Regions from separate parts of the Archangium sp. Cb G35 genome, predicted to be linked through region 1. Evidence: riboswitches for the same ligand, from Rfam matches in the RefSeq annotation. Region 1 holds a riboswitch; the other holds the start of a gene.
The links. Region 1 has a riboswitch for cobalamin ahead of BO221_RS18315 (ribonucleoside-diphosphate reductase subunit alpha). Riboswitches for the same ligand answer to the same signal wherever they lie in the genome.
Positions count from the first base shown of each region.

Region 1 (5,384 bases):
CAGCGTGAGGTAGAACTGCACGTGCAGCGCCTCCTCGTAGAGCTGCCGCGACAGGTACATGCGCGCCTCGGGGGCGTTCACGTGCTTGTAGAGGTTCAGCACGAGGTTGTTCGCCACGATGGAGTCGCCCGTCGCGAAGAAGGCCACCAGCCGCTGGATGAGGTGACGGTCCGCCGCCGTCATCTTCGAGCGCAGGTCTCCCACGTCCGTCGAGAAGTCCACCTCCTCCACCGTCCAGGTGTTCTTGATGGCGTTGCGGTACATCTCGAAGAAGACCGGATACTGCATCGGGCGCAGCGTGAGGTTCATGCCCGGGTCCAGCAGGCGCGCACCCGTCTTCGGCGTCGCGTGTGAGACCTTGTTGGGCACTACGGGGGCAGTGTCTCGCACGGGCGGGAGGTTCATCGGAGTCCAGGTGTCGTTCGTCGGTGCGCTCACTGGCAGGCCTCGCAGGCTTCGGGGTTCTCGAGGGAGCAGGCCACGGCCTGCTCATCGGTGGGCTTCGGCTCCGCTCGCGCGATCTCGCCGGTGCCGTTCAGCTTCGTGTCCGAGCCGTTCCGGGACGCGTCCACGGTGGCCTTCGCGATGCGCGTGGCCGGCCGCGAGCGCAGGTAGTAGGTCGTCTTCAGCCCCTTCTTCCACGCGTACATGTACATGGAGCTGAGCTGGCCGATGTTCGGCGCCTCCATGAACAGGTTGAGCGACTGGCTCTGGTCGATGAAGGCACCCCGGTCCGCCGCCATGTCGATGAGCGAGCGCATCGGCAGTTCCCACGCCGTGCGGTAGATGGCTCGCACATTCGCCGGAATCTCCTCGAGCGACTGGATGGAGCCCTCCGCCAGCTTGATGCGGGCCCGCATGTCCTCGTTCCACATGCCGAGCGTCTTCAGCTCCTCGACGAGGTAGCGGTTGACCTGGAGGAAGTCTCCCGAGAGCGTCTCGCGCTTGAAGAGGTTGGACACCTGCGGCTCGATGCACTCGTAGCAGCCCGCGATGGACGCGATGGTCGCCGTGGGGGCGATCGCGATCAGCAGCGAGTTGCGCAGGCCCACCTGCTTCACGCGGGCACGCAGCGCGTCCCAGCGCGCCGTGTCCTCGGGGACCACGTTCCACGCGTCGAACTGGAGCTCGCCGCGCGCCGCCCGCGTCTCGGAGAAGGCCGGGTGGGCTCCGTGCTCGGCCGCCAGGTCCGTCGAGGCGGAGAGCGCGTGGAAGTAGATCTCCTCGGAGATCTTCCGCGACACGGCCCGCGCCTCGGCGCTGTCGAAGGGCAGGCGCATCTGGAAGAACACGTCCTGCAGGCCCATGACGCCCAGGCCCACCGGGCGCCAGCGGAGGTTCGAGCCCTTCGCCGAGGGGATGGGGTAGTAGTTCAGGTCGATCACCCGATCCAACTGCCGCACCGCCGTCCGCACCGTCCGCCCCAGCTTCTCCCAGTCGAAGGACACCCGGCCGCTCTCGTCCACCGACGTGTGCCGCGAGAGGTTGATGGAGCCGAGGTTGCACACGGCCGTCTCGTCCCGCGACGTCACCTCGAGAATCTCCGTGCAGAGATTCGACAGGTGGACGACCCGGCCCGGCAGCGCCGTCTGGTTGCAGGCCCGGTTCGACTTGTCCTTGAACGTCATCCAGCCGTTCCCGGTCTGCGCCAGCGTCCGCATCATTCGTGCGTAGAGCTCGCGCGCCTTCAGCGTCTTCGCCGCGAGGCCCTGCCGCTCCGCTTCCTCGTAGGCGCGATCGAACTCCTCGCCGTACAGGTCCGTGAGGTGCGGCACCCCCTTCGGGTCGAAGAGGGACCACTTCCCATCCGCCTCGACGCGCTTCATGAAGAGGTCGGGGATCCAGTTGGCGAGGTTCAGGTTGTGCGTGCGCCGCGCCTCGTCGCCCGTGTTGTCACGCAGCTCGAGGAACTCCTCCAGGTCCGCGTGCCACGTCTCCAGGTACACGCAGGCCGCGCCCTTGCGCTTCCCGCCCTGGTTCACCGCCGCCACCGACGCGTCCAGCGTCTTCAGCCACGGGACGATGCCGTTGCTGTGCCCGTTCGTGCTCCCGATCAGCGAGCCGCGCGAACGCACCCGGTGGTACGCCAGCCCGATGCCTCCCGAGAACTTCGAGAGCATCGCCACGTCCGTGTACCGCTGGTAGATGCTCTCCAGCTCGTCCCCGGGCGAGTCCAGCAGGAAGCACGACGAGAGCTGCTCGTGGCACGTGCCCGAGTTGAAGAGCGTGGGGGAACTCGGCACGTACTCGAGCATCGAGAAGAGCCGGTAGAGCTCCAGCGCCTCGGGCACCGTCTCCCCGAGCGCCACCGCGATGCGCATGAAGAAGTGCTGCGGCGTCTCCAGCACCTCGCGCGTCGTCGGGTGCTTGAGCAGGTAGCGGTCGTAGACCGTCCGCAGCCCGAAGTACTCGAAGAGCCGGTTGCGCGAAGGGTCGATCGTGTCGTTCAGCTTGCGCGCGTTCGTCGAGACGAGCCGGGCCACGCGCTCGTTCACGAGGCCGAGCCGGTGCGCGGCGGCGATCGACTGCGAGAAGGAGTGGATCTCCTGACCGGAGACCTCCTTGTCGATGTACGTGGCGAGCAGCCGCGCCGCGAGCTTCGCGTACTCGGGCTCCTCCAGCGTCAGCGAGGCCGCGGTCTGGATGGAGAGCTGATCCAACTCCTGCGTCGAGGCACCGTCATAGAGGCCGGCGATCGTCTTCGTCGCCACGCGGATGGCATCCACCTGACGCAGCCCATCGCAACAGCGGCCGATCGCCCGGACGATCTTGTTCAGGTCCGCGCCCTCGAGCACCCCGTTGCGCTTGCGCACCCTCATGGTGGTGGGCGGCGGTGTCGTGGACGTGATGTGGGTTCCGTTCAGCATGCTCCTCCTCCTCCGTTCGCGACCGTGTGGATCCGCGGAGAAAAAGGTCTGCCCGTGTCGCGCATTGCGACGTGCGATGACTCGCCAGGCCGACCTTCGCCCCCTCGGGCGACTGGAGCACCCCACGAGGAGAGCGGACGGGCCGGACGAGCACGGGGAACCCGTGGCGCACGGAACCTTCCACCTCCCCACGAGGCGTCCAGGTCGATCCACCCCCGGATTTCTCCCCAGGGGCAGGTGGCTGGCAGGTCTTCGGGCTCGCGAGCACCCGGCTCATCGCCGACGCCTACAACCGTCCCCTTCCCAGCCTCTCGGCCAGTGTGCGTGGACGGGTTCGTTCTCGCTGACCGCTGCGGGGCAGCTCCGGATTCACACCGGATTCCCTTTCAAGCCCGGGCCGAGACCCGGGCACCAGCGACGCGCGTCAACGTAAGGGGGGTGCCCCATGCTGTCAAAGGATCAGTGGCCGACGTTCCGGGCCTTGTGTCCTGCTTCGAGCGATCGTACTTCTGGGCTACCTTGGGTGGCCCTTCTCGCGTTCCCAGAGCGCCAGGGAGAGCGCCTGTTGCAGCCCCGCCTGGATCTCGCGCGGGCTGAAGGGCTGGCCCGTGTCCAGGGCCCACGTCAGGAGCGCTCCCGCGAACTCGCCCGCCGTGCGGTAGCGCTGGTTCACGTCGGGTGCCAGCGCCTTGCGCATCACCGCCGCCAGCCGCTTGTCCAACGTGTCCGGCAGATTCAGCTTCGCCGACCGGATGGCCGCCATCACCACGTCGGGGTCGTCACTGCCGCGCTCGAAGGGGTGGAAGCCCAGCACCAGCTCGTGCAGGACGATGCCCATGGAGAAGAGATCCGAGGCCAGCGTCACCGAGTCCCCGCGCGTCTGCTCCGGCGACAGGTAGTGCAGCTTGCCCGCCGTCACGCCTTCCTCCGGGCCCAGGTCCAACCCGCGCGCCTTGGCCACGCCGAAGTCGCCGAGCTTCACCTCGCACTGCCCGGAGAAGAAGATGTTGGCGGGATTCACGTCCCCGTGGACCAGCTCCAGCGGCCGGCCGGTGCGCGTGCGCGCCTGGTGGAAGTAGGCCAGTGCCCGCAGTACCTCGATGCACACGTGGACGCCCGCGGCCAATGGGATGCGCTGCCCCTGCCGCTCGTGCGCCCGGAGCATTCCGTCCAGGTCTCCACCCACCAGGAACTCCATGGCGATGAAGTAGCGCCCGAAGGCCTCTCCAATCTCCAGCCGGTGCACCAGGTTGGGGTGCTCCAGCAGGCCCATCAGGTCCGCCTCGTCGGCGAAGGACTCGGCGGTGACGTCCTTGCGCATCAGCTTCAGCGCCACCTTGAAAGGGGCCCCCTTCTCGTCCTTCGCCTCCGCGAGGAAGACCTCCGCCATTCCCCCCGAGCCCAGGCGCGAGCGGAGCACATAGCGCCCGAAGCGGCGCGAGGGGATTTCCACGGTCTTGGGCTGTCCGGGGGGCTGCACGGTCAGCGATTCTACTCTGTCACCACCCTGATTCAGGTACGGGAAATGCCCACATGCCTCCCCGGAGGGCGGGGTGCTGTCATCCGGGTGGCGGCCGGAGGTCCCGGCGTCGGGTGGCGGAAGCTCCGGGGTAGGGGAGGGGCGGGATGCTTTGGAGGTAGTGGGTCCCGGTCGTTACAGTCCTGGCCGTGACCGACAGCACCCACACACGCCCGCCCGGCTCCGGTTCCCGCCAGGGCGAATTGGGGGAAGAGGGGAGCGCGGAGCTGCCCTCCCTGGCCCCCTGGGAGGCGCCGGCCAGCCCCGCCGGGCCCGAGGAGGACCTGGGGCAGGTGCTCGCCCTCGTCCAGGATGCGCGGATGGCGGCCAGCGACGCGGATCGCGCCCAGGTGGCCGGGGTGCTGAACCAGCTGCTGGACGCGCTGGCGGCTGGAGGGGGCTCGCGGGAGGTGGCGGATCTGCTCGAGCAGCTCCTGGAGAGCGGCCAGCTCGCGGGACTGGAGGACACGGGAGGCCGCGCGTGCCGGGCGGCGGCCACCGAGGCACTGACTCGGCTCGGCTTCCCCTACGCGCTGGAGGTCCGCCCGGAGGATCTGGCCTTCCTGCGTGGCCAGGATGGAGCCTCTAATGACTCCCCCTGGAGGCCCACGGCGGCCGGGGCGCTGATGGCGGTGGGCATCGCCGCCCAGGTGCTGACCCATACACCGTCCCTGGAGCTGGACGGCCCGGGGCTGCCCCTCGTCCTGCTCTGGGGACTGTCGCTGCTGTCCCTGGTGCCGGCGTTGTTGGGCCCTGAACGCTCGGCGTCACAGCGGGCGGGCCTGCTGGGCCTGCTCGTCCTGTCACTCCTTCAGCTATACCTGGGCGTCTTCGGGGGTTACTACGGAGCCCTCAGCGGGGGAGCTGGACTGTTGGCCTGGTTGCTCCTCATGCTGCCTCGGCGGTGAACGCCGTGGGTCATGTCAGAGGGATGGACTAGGGTTATCCCTACGCGATACTAAACGCGAGTTCAGGTGGGCCGGGGTGGCTCGCCGCAT
Region 1 covers NZ_MPOI01000005.1:504,107-509,490, forward strand. The annotation lists gene BO221_RS18310 (ribonucleotide-diphosphate reductase subunit beta) at 1-309, opposite strand, end outside; gene BO221_RS18315 (ribonucleoside-diphosphate reductase subunit alpha) at 435-2,867, opposite strand; cobalamin riboswitch at 3,093-3,298, opposite strand; gene BO221_RS18320 (serine/threonine-protein kinase) at 3,382-4,347, opposite strand; gene BO221_RS57355 (hypothetical protein) at 4,536-5,294, shown strand.

Region 2 (5,384 bases), on a different contig from region 1:
CGCACTCCGCACGCCTGCTGCAGGAGTACCTGGATCAGGACGTCGTCCCCCGCGAGATGTCCATCGCGCGCTTCATGCGGGCGATGACCCTGCTGAGCTGTGTGGCCGCGGTGCTGCTCGTCCCGGTGATCGGCTGGAGGCTGGCGCTGGGCATCGCGGGCCTGACGGGTGGGCTGAGCCTCTACTACACGTTCATGCTGCGGGAGCTGCGGCGGGGCGGCTTCCACCCGGCGATGCAGTGGGTGGACAGCGCCATCACCGTGTCCATTCCGGCGGCGGTATTCGTCATGGACGTGTACTCCCATGGCGCAGTGTACGCGCTCACCGCGCCACCGCTGGCGGCCTGGGGCGCGCTCATCGTGGTGTGTGCGCTCCGCGCGGGACGGAAGCTGGCCTACGCGGCGGCGGCACTGGTGGCACTGGAGTACATGGTGCTGTACCTGTTCGTGGCCCTGCCCCGGCTCCCTCCCGAGCCCCTGAACACCCTGACGTTCCCCATGGTGCTGCTGCGCTGCGTGTTCCTCTTCTGCTACGGGCCGCTGGCGGCGACGCTGGCCAGCGTCATCGTGGGCAAGGCCGAGGACGCGCTGCGCGCCATCCGTGAGAAGGACGTGATGGGGAAGTACTTCCTCCACGAGCGGCTCGGCGTGGGCGGCATGGCCGAGGTGTTTCGCGCCACCTACAGCCCCGAGGGCGGCTTCGAGAAGCAGGTGGCCATCAAGCGCGTCCTCCCGGCGTACGCGGACAACGAGGAGTTCCTCGGCCTCTTCCGGCGCGAGGCCGAGCTGGGCTCGCTGCTCATCCACCCCAACATCGTCCAGGTGCTCGACCTGGGACGGCACCAGGGCACCGTCTTCCTGGCCATGGAGTTCGTGGACGGCATGCCGCTCAGCTCGCTCTTGCGGCGCGTGTACTGGAAGCGGCTGTCCCCAGCGGCGGTGGCCTATGTCGGCGTGGAGGTCGCCGCCGCGCTGATGTACATGCACGGCCGCACCGGCCCCAAGGGCGAGCCGCTCGGCCTGGTGCACCGCGACCTCAACCCGCCCAACATCCTGCTCTCGCGCATCGGCGAGGTGAAGGTGTCGGACTTCGGCATCGCGCGCGCGGCCAACCAGCTCGCCCTCACGCAGGCGCAGACGGTGCGCGGCAAGGCGGGCTACATGGCGCCGGAGCAGGCCTACGGCAAGCCCCTGGATGGCCGGACGGACCTCTTCGCCCTCGGCCTCACCCTCCACGAGGCCCTCACCGGCCAGCGCGTCCTGCAGGGAGAGAACGAGGCGGAGCTGATGCTCGCCTCCACCCGGCAGCAGTTGCTGCCGCCCTCCCACTCCGTGCCCGGCATCTCGCCCGCGTTGGACGCCATCATCATGGGACTGCTCCAGCATGACCGGGAGCTGCGCACGCCCTCGGGCGAGGTGCTGCAGGGGCAGTTGATGTCCCTCACCGGCCCGGAAGCGCCCTATCCCCATGGCCGGCAGCAGCTCATCGAGGCCATGCGCGAGGCCACCACCCTGACCTCCGCGCCCGTCCAACCCCTGCAGCTCACGCCCGGGATGGCCCTCACCGAGAAGGCCGACGTCATCTCGCTGCCCCGCGCCTCCGGCCGGTGAGCAACGCACGGGAGGGAGGATGCCCGGGGGACGGGCACCCTCTCTCTCCGTACCCTCAGTGCTTCGCCACGGAGCCGGTGATGCGGACCTCGTCGGCCCGCACCGGCACCTTCTCCACCTTCAGCGTCGTCGGGCCCTGCAGCGTCAGGTACGGCTTGAGCTTCAGGAACTGCTTCTTGCCGAAGCCCTTCACCCGCACCAGTTCCTCGATGCGCTTGAACGCCCGCTTCCCGCGCCAGGTGACGATGCGCTGCGCGGCCTTCTCGCCCACGCCCGGCAGCAGATCCAACTGCGCCACCGTCGCCTCGTTGAGGTTCACCACCCCCGTGTACTGCGTCCGTGTCTTCGCCTGAGCGGCCTGCGCGCTCCCGGGCCCCAGCCACAACAGCCCGAGCACCGCGGCCACCCACATCACCCGTCCGCTCACGAGTGGCCTCCCACCGGCAGCGAGTCCAGCCCGCCGTCCAGGCCGTAGCGCCCACCACCCCCCGCCTGCATCGTGTCCTTCTTGTCCCCCGCCTCGCGCACGTGCAGCTTCCCGTCCAGCGGCAACACATCCAGCAGCACGTTGAGCGAGCCGTCCTTGTTCACGAACGCGCTCCCCGCCCGCACCCAGATGCTCCCGCCCTTGCCCTCGCGGATGGAGAACACCGCCAACCGCTTCCCCGCCGTCAGCATCTCGACCACCTTTGTCCTTCTCCTTCGCGCCTCCATGGCGCGGTTGTCCGCTGCACAGAGCAGATGCCGTGCCAGCGGTGTTTTCCTCGGAGCGCGCTCGCGCGAGGCGTACAGCAACGCCTCATGTGTCCGAAGTACGGGACGGGCGCGCACTTCCAGCGTGACTGTCCCGCTCGTGTTCACCGGCCGAGGGGGGACTGGCTCGGATCACCCTCCATGCACACCCTCTCCCGTATCCCCTCGCGTGCTGGAGGGCAGTCCCGTGCATCTGAAGTTCTCCGCCCTCGCTTCTCAGTTCCTCGATGACCCGCACTCGGTGCGACACGCCGTGCGCTGGCCGGTGCTGGTGTGGGAGGCGCCTCCCATGGGAGTGCGTCCCCTGTTCACCCGAAGCACCATGACGGGCCTCTCGCTGCGCCGGCCCACGCTCGCCGAGCCCCTCGTGCTCGAGGTGCGCAAGCGTCCACAGGGCCTCACCTCGCCGGTTCCGGGCATCACGCTGGGACGTACACCGGACAACGACATCGTCGTCGAGGACCCCACGGTCTCGCGGGTACACGCCACCTTCAGCGAGGAGAAGCACACGGGCGTCTGGTACGTCGCCGATGACGGGAGCCACAACGGCACCTGGCACAACGGCACGCTGTTGATTCCTGGCCGGCCCACGCCGTTGTTCGACCGGGCCTCGCTGCGCTTCGGCGACGTGCTGGCCACCTTCGTCGACTTCTCCGCCTTCAATCAGTTCATCCTCGACTGGCTGGCGCGCCACTCCCGCGGAGCCCGGGCGACCCCGCACGTCACCGAGGGTGGCTTGACGCGCGGGGGTTGAGCCCCTAGGAAGGGCCTGCCCTTGGGTGCCCATGCCGGGCCTTCAAGAGGGAAGCCGGTGCGAGTCCGGCGCGGTCCCGCCACTGTGATCGGGCAGCCCTGAGGTCAGGGCAGGGGTCCTCGGCAGTCGCCACTCCGGCCTTGGGGCCAGGGGAAGGTGGAGGAGCCCTTCTGGGAGACGCGGCGTGCGTCTCGGCCAGAGCCCGGAAGCCAGGAGACCTGCCCAGGGGTGTGGGCGCGAGCTGCCCGCGTTGGCCTTCTCTCTTCGACGGAGAGAGCGGAAGGCGGGGTCATGCGGCGGTCGCACCTCGCCGGGCGGTTGCTCTGCCTGGCGCTCAGCACGAGCGGTTCCGCGCTTGCGCAGCAGGCGGCGCCGCCTCCCCAGGAGACTCCGGCCACTCCGGCCCCGGACGCGCCCGGGGGCGAGCCCTTCCGCGTTCCCACCGTGCAGGTGGTGGAGACGTCCGAGGCTCCCGCGTCCCCGGACTCTGCGTCACGGAGGGACCCGAGCGGTGCCCTCACCGTCATTCAGGTGGACGAGTTCGGCGGCGCGGCCCGGGACACCGCGGCGATGCTGTCCACCGCTCCAGGCGTCACGCTGCAGGACGTGGGCGGCTACGGGCAGAGCAAGAGCCTCGTGGTGCGGGGTGCGTCCTCCAACGCGACGCTGGTGCTGCTCGATGGTGTTCCGCTCAATGGGCCCGGGGGCATCGCGGACCTGTCGCGCGTGCCCGCGGCCATGGCCGAGCGCTTCGAGGTACTGCGCGGCGGCGCGGGGGCACGCTACGGCTCGGGAGGCCTGGGCGGCGTCGTCAACATCATCACCCGCCGTCCCGGTGCGGAGGCACGCGTGGCGGGTGAGCTCTCGTACGGGAGCTGGGACACGGCGCTCGGGTGGCTGTCCGCCTCGGGGCCGCTGGCGGGCGGCGAGGCGCTGGTGCTCGTCCACGGAGGCACTTCCAGCGGGCGCTTCCCGTACCTCTTCGATCCGAGCCCCACGCTGCCCGGTGATGCGCTCGTCGAGGAGCGGCGCACCAACAACGACGCACGCGGGGCAGGGGGCCTGCTGCGGCTGCGGCGCGAGCTGGGCGGAGGGTTCTCCGCGGACCTGTTGGGGGAGCTGTCCTTCGACGAGCGGGGCCTCGCGGGCACCTCGCAGAACCCGAGCGTGGATGCGCGGCAGTCGGGAGGACGTGGCTCGGCGAGCCTGCGGGTGATGGGCACGTTGCCGGGTGGCGTGCGGACGAACGCGCGTGCGTACTACCGCCGGGACCGGATCGCGTTGGCGGGTGGCTCGTGGAGCCAGTCGGAGCCGCAGGTGCAGCAGCTGGGCGGGGTGGAGCTGGAGGGGCAGGTGCTGCTGGGCGGGTGGCACGCGCTGTCCGCGGTGCTGAGCGTGGGCGGTGAGTCCGTGACCGCCGCCGACACGAACGAGGCCTCCGGGGGTGACCCGTCGTGGCTGCGCGCGAGTGTGATGGCGATGGACGAGGTGCTGCTGTGGGACGGGCAGCTCACCATCGCGCCCTCGCTGCGCGTGGATCGTGCGGGCCCGTACACGCTGCTGTCCCCGAAGGTGGGGGTCACCGTGGAGCTGCCCGCGGACTTCGAGCTGCGCGCCAACGCCGGACGGGCCCACCGTGCTCCCTCGTTCCTGGAGCTGTACGTGCGTCAGGGCACGCTGCTGCCCAACCCGGACCTGCGCCCCGAGAGCGCCCTGTACGCGGACGCGGCGGTGGTGCACCGCTCGGACGAGTCCTTCGCCTCGGTGGGCGGCTTCGCGAGCCTCTACGAGGATCTCATCTCCTACGAGGCCTACCCGCCCGGCGCCGCCAGGCCGTACAACTTCGCCAGCGCGCGGGTGGTGGGGCTCGAGGCCGAGGGCGAGTGGCGTCCGCATCCGTTGCTCTCCGGCGCCTTCAGCTACACGCTCACCGTGTCGAGTGACCTGCAGCGGGATGAGCGCTTCTACCTGCGCGAGCTGCCCTACCGGCCCCGGCACAAGCTGGCGGCCCGGGTGATGGGCGGGCCCCGGTGGCTCACGGGGCGCATGGAGGTGGTGGCCCAGTCGGCCCATGCGCTCACCCGGGATGGCTCGATGTCGCTGCCCGGGCGCGCCTTCGTCCATGCCGGATTGGCCAGCACCTTCGGCTCGCGCCCGGAGCTCACGGTCTCCTGCGAGGTGAAGAACCTCTTCGACGCACGCGCCGAGGACTTCGTCGGCTACCCGCTCCCCGGCCGCGCCGTGTACCTGTCGGTGGCCGGGAACTT
Region 2 covers NZ_MPOI01000013.1:369,620-375,003, forward strand. The annotation lists gene BO221_RS36285 (serine/threonine-protein kinase) at 1-1,610, shown strand, start outside; gene BO221_RS36290 (helix-hairpin-helix domain-containing protein) at 1,666-2,037, opposite strand; gene BO221_RS36295 (hypothetical protein) at 2,034-2,288, opposite strand; gene BO221_RS55075 (FHA domain-containing protein) at 2,551-3,117, shown strand; cobalamin riboswitch at 3,124-3,358, shown strand; gene BO221_RS36305 (TonB-dependent siderophore receptor) at 3,409-5,384, shown strand, end outside.
Region 2: linked by a shared signal. The riboswitch ahead of BO221_RS36305 (TonB-dependent siderophore receptor) and the one ahead of BO221_RS18315 (ribonucleoside-diphosphate reductase subunit alpha) in region 1 are both predicted to bind cobalamin.